Regions from separate parts of the Fodinibius sp. GM108 genome, predicted to be linked through region 2. Evidence: riboswitches for the same ligand, from Rfam matches in the RefSeq annotation. Region 2 holds a riboswitch; the other holds the start of a gene.
The links. Region 2 has a riboswitch for thiamine pyrophosphate ahead of ACT3ID_RS14315 (TonB-dependent receptor). Riboswitches for the same ligand answer to the same signal wherever they lie in the genome.
Positions count from the first base shown of each region.

Region 1: it holds a riboswitch for thiamine pyrophosphate, as region 2 does, so the genes downstream of both, ACT3ID_RS02570 (class I SAM-dependent methyltransferase) here and ACT3ID_RS14315 (TonB-dependent receptor) in region 2, are expected to answer to the same signal.

Region 1 is NZ_JBYEIR010000001.1:580,103-585,803, reverse strand. It holds gene ACT3ID_RS02580 (thiamine phosphate synthase) at 1-181, opposite strand, end outside; gene ACT3ID_RS02575 (AIR synthase family protein) at 459-1,523, opposite strand; gene ACT3ID_RS02570 (class I SAM-dependent methyltransferase) at 1,536-2,261, opposite strand; TPP riboswitch at 2,337-2,427, opposite strand; gene ACT3ID_RS02565 (ATP-binding protein) at 2,494-4,275, opposite strand; gene ACT3ID_RS02560 (ABC transporter permease/substrate-binding protein) at 4,654-5,701, opposite strand, start outside.
Region 2 is NZ_JBYEIR010000007.1:218,742-224,442, forward strand. It holds gene ACT3ID_RS14310 (M14 family metallopeptidase) at 1-1,037, shown strand, start outside; TPP riboswitch at 1,480-1,575, shown strand; gene ACT3ID_RS14315 (TonB-dependent receptor) at 1,664-3,952, shown strand; gene ACT3ID_RS14320 (DMT family transporter) at 4,323-5,348, opposite strand; gene ACT3ID_RS14325 (DUF2911 domain-containing protein) at 5,352-5,701, opposite strand, start outside.

The DNA of each region.
Region 1 (5,701 bases), on a different contig from region 2:
CATTGATATAGCTGATAAGCTGTTTTTTATCATAACCGCTCATCTCATCAGGCCAATGGTTCCAGACCTGTAAGATACCTGCTCCACCTTCCAATGCCTGCTCTACCCGGTCAAGTAGTGCCGTCTGATCCATCGACGGATCGACCACTAAATAGACACCGTTTAATTGTTGTTTCTTCATAATTTATAATTTTTAGTCTGATTATCTCTCTCCTAGAGGTAATAGCTCATCAAAATTTCTCTTCAACTTAGCTATCTGTTAGCTTTTATCTGATATTTGCAATTACACTCATTAATTTTCCCGGCATTCCAGTCCCCCCTCCTTTCAAAGGTGTAAGATAACTCATGTTAAAATAGCCCCTATTGCTAGCGCGGGAATTAATTCCCGCGCTAGTTATGTGAGTGTAATCAATAAGTGACCAACTCTTGTCATTTTCTTCATGAAATCGTTGTCTACATTACTCCCACCCTTTTTCCATAGCTTCAAAAAATGCATTCCAGTATGGATCATGGCCGTCAAATTCAAACGAATGTTCTTGTCCGTCTTCAATCAAAATTCTACCATTTTCCCGCGGTGTCATTTCTCCAACCACAGTCGCCGGAATGGATTGATCTTTCAAATGGTTTATCAGGGAGTTCTCTTGCTCCGCCTTCACGGCTATGATCATCGATCCCGCTCCCACACATAAGCGGTGATCGATTTCAAAAAGCTCACAAATTGCTTTAGGAGCTTCACCAACGGGCAATTCACTGCTATCCACCCGAAATCCACAACCTGAAGCCTCGGCCATCTCCCAAATCCCGCCAAGAAGTCCACCTTCAGTAACATCGTGCATTGCTTTCAGTTCCTTATTCGGAGCCAACACTTCAGCCGCGGCAAGTCCATCTTTCAGCGATGAAGTGCGGTAAAAATTTTCGCATCCCTTCTCGTAAATATCTTCGCCACATTTCTCCTTCACCGTTTCCGGAAAACTCATCGCCAAAATCGAGGAAGAAACAAGAGCGCTTTCTTTGGTCACTACAATTTTATCTCCTGGCTCAGCCCCATCACTGGTAATAATTTCATCCACCGGTGCGTGTAAAAACATTGTTCCGCCCCCTGGCGTCGTAGACCCTTGTCCCGGTACCTGAGCCGTGTGCCCGCCTGTAATTGCCACACCGATTTCGTCACAGATCCGGTGGATATGTCCCCAATAGCGTTTGAATTTCTCGAGCGGAAAATCAGGCGACATATTCAACACAAACTGAGCATATTCGGGTGCAAACCCGGTTGTGGCCATATCATTAACCAGCAGATGCACCGAAAGCCAGGCCGATTCTTTTAGTCCCAATGAGGGAATCAGCGAAAGCGGATCGCTGGAAGTAGCAAGTCCATTGCCGTTACCGAGATCTATTACCGCAGTATCGACACCAAATTTGGGTCCTTTTAGAACATCCGGCCGTTTTCGTCCGCTCTGCGGCTCAATAATTTCCCGAAAGAGATTGCTATTGATTTTTCCGCTTTGATCTTCAAATGCACTCATTTCCTAATAATATTAATCAACATCAGTTAGCTTAACATGAAGTCCAAAAAAGTCACCAATTGGTAGTCCCCAACGCTGTACGGGAAACCATTTTGGCAAACCAGTCGCTGTCCACTCAATCTCATATAGCCGACCTTCTAAAGCTTCATGAATAGTATCAATTAGCTTTTGGGGAGTATAGAAATTTGCCGTCTCATAATAGGGATTTGCTCCAAAAACTTCCTGCACACGCCGGCGGACAACCTTAGTAGAATTGCGATTCATGATTCCAAAGATAATTCCAAACTTTCCCACACGTACCGCTTCGCGAATTACTTTAATGGGATCTTCGTAATAGGCAAAGGTGGCAATAAAAGCCAATGCATCAAATGTATTATCCTTAAACGGCATGTGGTGTGAATCGGCCCAGACAAGATCACCTTCAAATAATTTTGTCCCTTCACCTAACATAAAAGGTGATATATCCGCACCGGTTGCTTCAATACCTATCTCCTGCCACCAGCGGGTAAAGCGGGTAGTACCGCAGCCATATTCGAGCAGAGTCTCAACCCGCTCATCTTTTTTTATGAGTTTGGCCAGTACTTTTTTCTGCCATATTTCGGCCCGCTTATAACGTCCTTCATAGTAATCCTCATAAACCTCGGTATGCTCGCGATTGAAAAACCATTCCTCGCGATCCTGCCACTGCTCCAGCTTTTTCGTGGCCAGTTCAAACTTTTTCTTTTGGATATTACTCATTACATGATCTCTGAAGGTTGAAAAATAACTCATCCGGATAATAGCAGGTGGGAGTTGTCAGCCGGAAATAACTCGCAATGAGCAGACTGGCTTTCCCTACGCTGGTATTATCCAGATCAGGTTCAAGGGTATGATCTCAGCCCATATGGCACCCCTGTCAATTTCTAAAAATATATATTTTTAAATATTTGGTAAACTAAAAGTAACGAGGAATGTTGTTAAATGATAATTATTAACAACCACTGGCTTTGGGACCTTTCAGCCATTTACGCACAATATCATGTAGTTCTTTCTTTTGAACAGGTTTAGAAAGATAGTCATCCATTCCTGCTTGCAAGCATTTTTCTTTAACATCCGGATGGGCATCACCGGTCATGGCAATAATTTTAAGCTTCTTTTTCTCATCTTCGAGCTTTCTTATTTCTTGGGCAGCCTCATATCCATTCATGACCGGCATTTGTAAATCTAAAAAGATAAAAGCGTAATCGTTCTCAACAAAGGCTTCCACTGCCTGTTTGCCATCCGAAACCACATCGGCCGTGAAACCTATATTTTCTATCACCCTAGATGCAACCAGCTGATTTATCTTGTCGTCTTCAGCAATTAAAACACGCTTATTCTGAGCTAATGAAATTTCATCTTGGACGGGCTCTTCAACTTGTCCTACATCAATTTCCTCATCATCAGTAAATACCGCATCTGCATAAATAGTGAAAGAGAAGGTGGTTCCTTTATTTATTTGGCTCTCTACATCAATCTCTCCTCCCATCATATTTACAATTTCTTTGCTAATAGCCAATCCTAAACCAGTTCCACCTTCATTATTTTTGGTGTTAACCTGTGAAAAGAAGTTGAACAGATGTGGCAACTCCTCTTCCGGAATGCCCATACCTGTATCCTGAATCGAAAACTGAAGACAATGTTCCCCATTTTGATTTCCGCACGTTGCTACACTCAACGTTACCTCTCCCTCTTCGGTAAACTTAACAGCATTACCGACTAAATTAATCAAGACCTGCCGGAGTCTTGCCTTGTCTGTTTTAATTTTATGCGGCACATTTTCATCGAGATGCCAGGCAGTTTCCAGCTTTTTTTCCTTAACCTTTAATGACATCAAGTTAAATACATCACTGATCAACTCCTCGAGGTTAAAAGAAACTTTGTTCAGTTTCATATTTCCCGATTCCAGCTTCGAGAAATCCAGCACATCGTTAATGATCGAAAGAAGATTTTCACCCGCAATCTTGATTGTACGAACGTACTCTTTCTGCTCTTTATTCATATCCGTCTCCATCACCAGATCGGTCATACCGATTACAGCATTCATAGGAGTACGTATTTCATGACTCATCATAGCCAGAAAATCGGACTTATGTCGTGCAGCTGTTTCAGTTTGTTCTTTGGAGCGTTCTATTACTTTTACATATTTCTTTTGTCTCTTAAGCATCCCAACTATTACAAAGCCTAAACCACACGCGATAAGTATTATGAAATAAAGCTGATGCCAATACGAATTAACCTGGCTTCGCAATTTATCAGTAGCAGATTTTTGTTCGGCACTGGCCCCATCTAGTTTTTTGGTAGTGGATAAGACCCATCTGTCAATATCAGAGAGGCTCTTATCTCGTCCTTCATCTACTTCATTTATCTGATCTTCTAACATCTGTAACAGGGAATCTGCTTTAGTTGATGAGATATCAAGTGAAGAAAGCTCTTGTTCTCTAATTATATCCAGATCTTCCTTAATATTCTGCAAACGCTGTTGAAGAAATACCTCTACCTCCTCTTCTTCACCTTCTTCAAACAAATATTCACTCCCGATAAATAAGCTAAGATCCTTGAAATCTTCCGATAAATTATCCAATCGGGAAGTCATTTCAACTTGCTTATCAAGCTCTTTTTTTCCCCACTCTACTTGCCACATAATGTAGGCTGACCAGCTGACGAAGATGAATAGTAGTAATCCCGATAATTGCACAGAATATTTTTGAAAAAATGAATAAATGGTCTTCATAATCCCGATTCCCTGACGAATTACCCTATTCCATTTACTGTAATGGTAACCCCAATATTAAATTTATCTTAAGTACATTAACGATATTTAATGTTTAATACAACACTAAACCACAAAAACAGAACATGAAAAAAATGCACAGATACTCAAATTTGAGTGCCTTTTAATGTTACGAAATTTCCCAAAGTGCCTATGTAGTAACAAGTTACTATATTTAAATGATATTTAGTTTATACCATAAAAAACGTAAATCAAAAATCCTACCATTTTTTTAGGATACTGGCTTCAACTATGAACAAGCATATTTGGATTGAGAAGCCAGAATAAGGTCTCTCGACCCGTCGAATATACAGGATGCGGGATTTCGTAAAATCTGATCTATTCTGCACTTGTGTGTTTAGCCAAATCACTTATAGCATCAATACTTAGCTGCTCTGCTTGTTCTCGACGCATGATTAGTGCATAACTGTTTTCAAAGCCTAGTGGTTGGAGCCACTTCAGATTAAACTGCTTTTGGAACTGTTGCTCTACAAATTCAAACACAGCATCAGCGTTAGTACCGAGGCTGTCAATCACATCCTCGCGGGGCTCCAATAATACGTGAAGACCTGTACCCGTATATTCCGGATACAGCTGTATTTCTCCCTCAAGCAATGCATTAAATACAATTTGTGTGCCAGCTAATCCTGAATTCAAAAATACATTCAGATCGGTGTAATTTTCGATCAGTATTTGGTACATGTGTCCAAGTAAAAATTGCTCTGTTTGCAATTTGCCTCCGATCAGCAGATCAGGATCGCCACCCCTGCTCACATCGGTTTGAAAACCAAGCTCATTAAGGAATTCTTTTGCCACTTCCCGCTCGGGCTTTTGCTCGTAATCTACAGCACTGTTCAAAGCAGTCATCTGCTTTGTGCTGATTTTGCCGGCCAGCTTGTTAATGACTGCAATAACCTCAGGATTTTCTTTGGCAAAATCTTGTCTGACCAGCGGCGCACATTCATATGGTGGAAAATACTGCTTGTCATCCTCCAGCACTTTCAAATCGAAAGCCTCAATACGTCCATCCGTTGAATAACCTACTGCAGCATCAATACGGCCATTTCTAAGTGCTTCGTACATCAGCGAAGCGTTCATTTCCACCACCGGCATATTGAAATTATATTGCTGTTTGAGCTGCTCATAGCCATCCGCTCGTTCAAGAAATTCCGGGGGTACTCCAATCCTCATTTGATCTTCACTAAAAACGGTGCCCAGCGAATACAGCGATACAAACAGAACCACAGTCGCTAACCCGTAGCTAAGCGGCTTCATCAACTTGGTGATGTTCCGCTCAAACAACCCAAGCAGGAAATCAAATCCCAACGCCAAAAGTGCAGCAGGCAACGCGCCGGCCATTATCATAATTGAGTTATTAAGGGCAATG
Region 2 (5,701 bases):
ATTCATCCGATGAAAGTCCCTATGCTTATCTTGCGGAGTGGAATGATTGGACAGACGTTCAGTTGTTGTCGTCTCTGCTCAAAGAGGATATCAACGTGCGATTTGCGGAAACTGCTTTTGAAATTGAGGGGCGGGATTATGACTCCGGCACGCTTATCATTACACGAAGTGATAATGAGCGACTGGGAGATAAATTTGACGCCAAAGTTCAGAAAATTGCTACAGAATACAATCAGCAAGTAGATCCGGTAGGCACAGGATTTGTGGATTCGGGAAGTGATTTTGGCTCTTCGTCGGTGCGATACCTGGAAAAGCCGCGGGTAGCCCTGCTGTCTGGCGAAGGAACCAGCTCGTATCGGGTCGGCGAAATTTGGCACTATTTTGATAAGCAGATTGACTATCCGGTGACGATGATTAACGTTGACTATTTTGATGATATTGATTTGCATGATTACGATGTGCTGGTTTTGCCGTCAAATTTTTATGGCAGCGATATCAGCAGCGATAAGCTTCGCGATTGGGTTTCGGACGGCGGAAAATTAATTGCAGTACAGGGAGGAAATAGTTTTTTAGCCGGGAAAGAGGGGTTTGACCTGCGCTCAAAAAATGAAGATGAAGAAGGTAAGGAAGAGGTTGAGGCAGGAACAGCTTCAAACGAGCAGTTGGAAGTTTATGGCGAGCGTCAGCGCGAAAGTATTTCGGATTTTAACTCCGGGTCCATTTTTAAGATCACCATGGATAATACTCATCCGTTAGCGTTCGGCTATGATCAGGATTATTTTTCCCTGAAGCTGAACTCCGACGCTTATGCCTATCTCAACAACGGCTGGAATGTGGGTGTTGCAGAAGAAGATGCCCATATGAGCGGTTTTGTTGGATATAAAGCCAAGGAACAGCTGGAAAATACACTTACTTTTGGCGTGCAGAATATTGGCAGTGGATCGGTGGTATACATGGTCGATAATCCGTTGTTTCGGGCGTTCTGGCATAATGGAAAATTGCTGTTTGGCAATGCGGTATTTATGGTAGGACAGTAGGCATGAAACGCGGATGAGGCGAGGATTTAGCGAATTTCCACAGGGTGTTATTTATCTGTTAATGGTTATTGGATTGATCGAGGCTCACTAGTGGTCAAGTTTCATCTCGTTCCGTACCTCTGGTGCGGAACGTATATATATTTTGTTTCAAATGACTCGAGTGTCTGTGTAGAGCATTTAATTTTTTTATTGATCACCTTTGGATAAACAGTAAATAAAGATTGTACTATTCCTTCGAGCCAATAAATGATCCGTTTAATTCTATTTATTACGTGCTGCAAATTCTTAGTTCTGTTCATTTTTTGTCAGCAAAAAATGAACCAAAAAACTGTCGGTGGGAATCGTAGATTTTGTTCTGACTATTCGTTTCATCTGTGTTCTATTTATGCAATCTTTTTTGAAGCTCACTTTTCTTCCCTTATCTTAAGGCGAACAAAAATCACCCAAAGGTTGGGGGTGCTTGCAATAGCAGGCTGAGATCATACCCTGAGAACCTGAACCGGATAACACTGGCGTAGGGAAACCAAGGCAGTATTATTAGAAAGTTATATCATGCTGCCGGATTGATCAGCATTTCTTGCAAGTTCATCTCCCGCTCTTATGAACCTAATAAGACGGAGGAACTTATGTTTTATAACCTATTACGAAGTACATCACTTCTGTGCTTTCTACTTGCGATGAGTACTACACTTATTGCTCAAACACAAACAGTTACCGGTACTGTCTATAATGCAGAAACCGAAGAACCGCTGGCTAATGCCAATGTTTATGCTTCTGATACAAAGGGAGCGGTAACCAGTTCTGACGGTACTTTTACACTGGAAATACCGTCAGATATTGAAACATTGACGATCAGCTATGTGGGCTTTGAGACAAAAGAAGTTGAGCCTGCGGAAAGTCTAACGGTGTATTTAAATCCCACATTGAACCTAGAGGGGATAATTATACAAGGTGTGCGCGCAGAAGAAGACGACCCTGTGGCACAAAGCAATGTTAGCAGAGCCAAACTGGAGCAGGTTTATAATGGAGAGCAACCCACCTTCTATTTGGAAGATCTGACACCGGCGATTTTTTCCTACTCAGAATCAGGAACTAAGCTGGCCAATTACGGTAGCATGCGTTTACGTGGAATCACGCAAGAACGGATTAACATGACATTGAATGGAGTGCCGCTCAATGATATGATCGATCATGGTGTATTCTTCTCAAACTTTACGGATATCAGTAATAGTTTCGAGTCCGTACAGGTGCAGCGTGGAGTTGGCACCAGCAGTAACGGTGTGGCATCCTATGCCGGGTCGATTAATTTTGAGTCAGTTAACATTGAAGATCGAGAACAGGGCGGACAGGTTGAGCTTGGCCTTGGCTCGTTTAACACTTATCGAATGAATACGAGCTTGTCATCTGGAATGATTAATGACAAATGGTCTTTCTACGGAAGCTACAGTCGTATTTTTTCGGATGGCTATCGCTATAACACACATACGAATGCCCGTTCGTTTTTCTTTTCCGGCGGATACTTTGGAGAAAATGATCTGATCAAGATTAATGCTTTTGATGCGGGATCAAAGAATGGTCTGGGATACGAGGCCGTTGCGGAGAGTGATATTGAAGATGATCCACGGACAAATTACCTGAATGAAAACGATAAGGATGATTTTGGTCAGCGGCTGGTGCAGCTACAGCACACGCACATTTTCAGCGATCAGTTTTCAACCAATGCTTCCTTGTATTATGGAGGAGCTGGTGGGGATTATCTGTACACCTATCTTGATGAGGACGAAAACCAGCAGCAAATCAACTTTCCGCTCTACAATGATCATTATGGAATAATGGTCAATGGTTTTTGGGAGTCGGACAATTGGGAGATAAGTTCAGGAATCCACGGATATATCTTTAACCGGGTCAATGAAGAGTCATTTGCTCCGGATTTTGAAAATCCCTACTACTATGAGACTTCCGATAAAAAAGAGTTCAGCTGGTTTGGTAAGGCAGAATGGATGTACAACGAGTGGAAGATCTATGGTGATCTTCAAATTCGCACCAACAGATTAACCATCCAGCCGGACTACGATTACATCGGTATTCCACCTGAAGGAGATCTTGTGAAAGAATGGACCTTCATTAATCCCAAAGTGGGTGTCAGCTATGAGGTAAATGAGAATATGACTGCCTATGCCTCGGCGGGTCGAATGGGAAGAGAACCTACCCGGATAGATATTTTTGGTGGATTTACTCTGGGGACGGCGAATTATGATCAGGCTCGTGCGGATAATTTTAATCCGGAATATGTAAATGATTATGAAGCAGGGTTGAAATATAATACCCAGAACCTGTCGATCAGCGCCAATTATTTTTATATGGACTTCAAGGATGAAATTGCCCCGATCGGTGAGGTAATAGGTTTTGGAGTTCAGGAACGAAGAAACATTCCTGACAGCTACAGAACAGGAGTAGAAGTTCAATGGAATTATCTTCCGGTTGATTTCCTTTCCTTCGGGGGAAATCTAACATATATGCAAAGTGAAATTGATTCATTTACAACCGGTGCGGGAGATACATACACCAATAATACACCTACTTTAAGTCCGGAGTGGATTGTAAACAACGATATCAAATTTTCTCTGTTGAATAATCTCACTGCTGGTCTTTCCGGTAAGTATGTTAGTGAATCATTTCTGGAGTTAACCAATGATCCGCAAATGATTTTACCTTCTTACTTTGTAATGGATGCTTCGGTGAGTTATGAGACAGAAAGTGTTTCGTTACGGCTGGAGATCAATAATTTGACGGATGATGTTTACTATTCCAGTGGCGCCCCGGTTGATACAGATTTGGATGGCGTTAACGATGCGCCGGGATATTTTGTAAATGCCGATCGTAATTTGTTTTTATCGATGACATACAAGTTCTAAATTCATTTACTCTAAGGGATACAATTTTTAATTGCAGCTTTCGTTGATTCCTTAGATAGATATGTTTGATTTAGTGGGGGACGGGCCTTCGGGCTCGTCCTTTTTTTATTTGTTTCATGCTTCAAGCATGGACGCTTGAAGCAGCTAAAAACACAAAGTAATTTAATACTGGGGAATCACATCTATTTTTGCTTTTCCAAGTATTTTATTGGGCTCTGTCAGGCAGAAAAAGGTTGTCTTACATATCGCTCTGCCAAGCGTCCACGCTTGGCAAGAACAAGACTGCAAATATCGAACTGAACAACCTTTGCGCATTATAGAAAGGCTTGCTTCAAAGCTCAGTCAACCCGAGCTAATACAAGGCTTTATTTCAATTCTCCTGCTTGGTGGTAGCGAAAAAAGAGAGTTCCTTTTCTTTTTGAAGCTTGTCTTCAGGGTGGATAGCTCCTGCTTTATCATCAATAATTTGGATAAGTATTGCACCGGCAATGATAAACACCGCAGAGATGATTTCCATGAGTGAGGGATTTTCTCCAATGCTGAGCCATGCTATAAGAAGAGCCGCAATAGGCACCATATTTCCGTATAAAATTACTTGAGTGGGACCGAGTGTTTTTAATGCTCGCACTTTTACCCATTGGCCCACGCCCACGCCAATAGCTCCACCCGCTAATATTGCGATCCATGTCCACAATCCCAGCGAAAGCCAGGTAACCTCTACCAGTGCCGGAGATGCTATGAGGAGGTACAGTGATCCGCCGATAGCCGTTCGTAAAGCAACTACTGGCACAGATCCATATTCACGAGCCAGAGGTTTTATAAGATGAAGTTCGATAACTGTCAAAACCAACGCCACAATAAGGATGAGATCGCCAAACCAGTATCCTTGTCCGGGCTGAATACCGTCCCAGGCCAGTATAACTGTTCCCATTCCAGCCAAAATAACGCCGATATATCCATATACACCCATACGTTCAGTACTAAAAAGATATCCGAAAGCAGTACTTACAGCCGGTCCCAATGCCAGCCAAAGCGAAGCGCGGGCCCCATGGGTAAGCCCCAGTCCTTCGATGCCGAGCCATGGAGCCAGCGTAGCTCCTATGACGGAAACAAGCAGTAATCGGGGCCAGTCCTTCTTTTTGACATTGGGAAGGAAAGAAGTATTTCCACTGCTGTTAACTTCTGCCCGGTATTGCATGTACATGACCAGAAGCATGGCAAATCCTCCCATTGCAAACCGGGATACACTGAATGAGATAGGCGACATTTCTTTTAAGGCAATTTCGGCCAGAATAAAGTTGGCGCCCCAAAAGAAAACGAATAACAGAAGAAGCCCATGATGGGGTAGCGTACCATCATGGGATTCATTTGTATTAGGTTGAGAATCTAAGATAATCTGTTATACGCTAATAGTGAATGGGACTTTGGTTTCATCCCAATGTATGACACATTCGGCAGAGTTTTCAGTGACATCTTCAAAATATATCATAAATTGTTCCATATGCTCAGCTGTAGTAGGCTCTACATTTACGCGAAGCACATCTTCGCTTTTATCGTACTGAGTGCCCCATGAAAGTTTTGAATTTAATATGATAGTCCACTCATCTTCACGGGGAATGGTATATAGCGAATATGTTCCTGCTTCTACTTCCTCACCTTCAATTTCTACATCATCTGAAAAGGTGATAGCTGTCGATTCGTTGGCGCCTGTCCTCCAAATTTCTCCAAAAGCTTCCAGCGCTCCAAAAA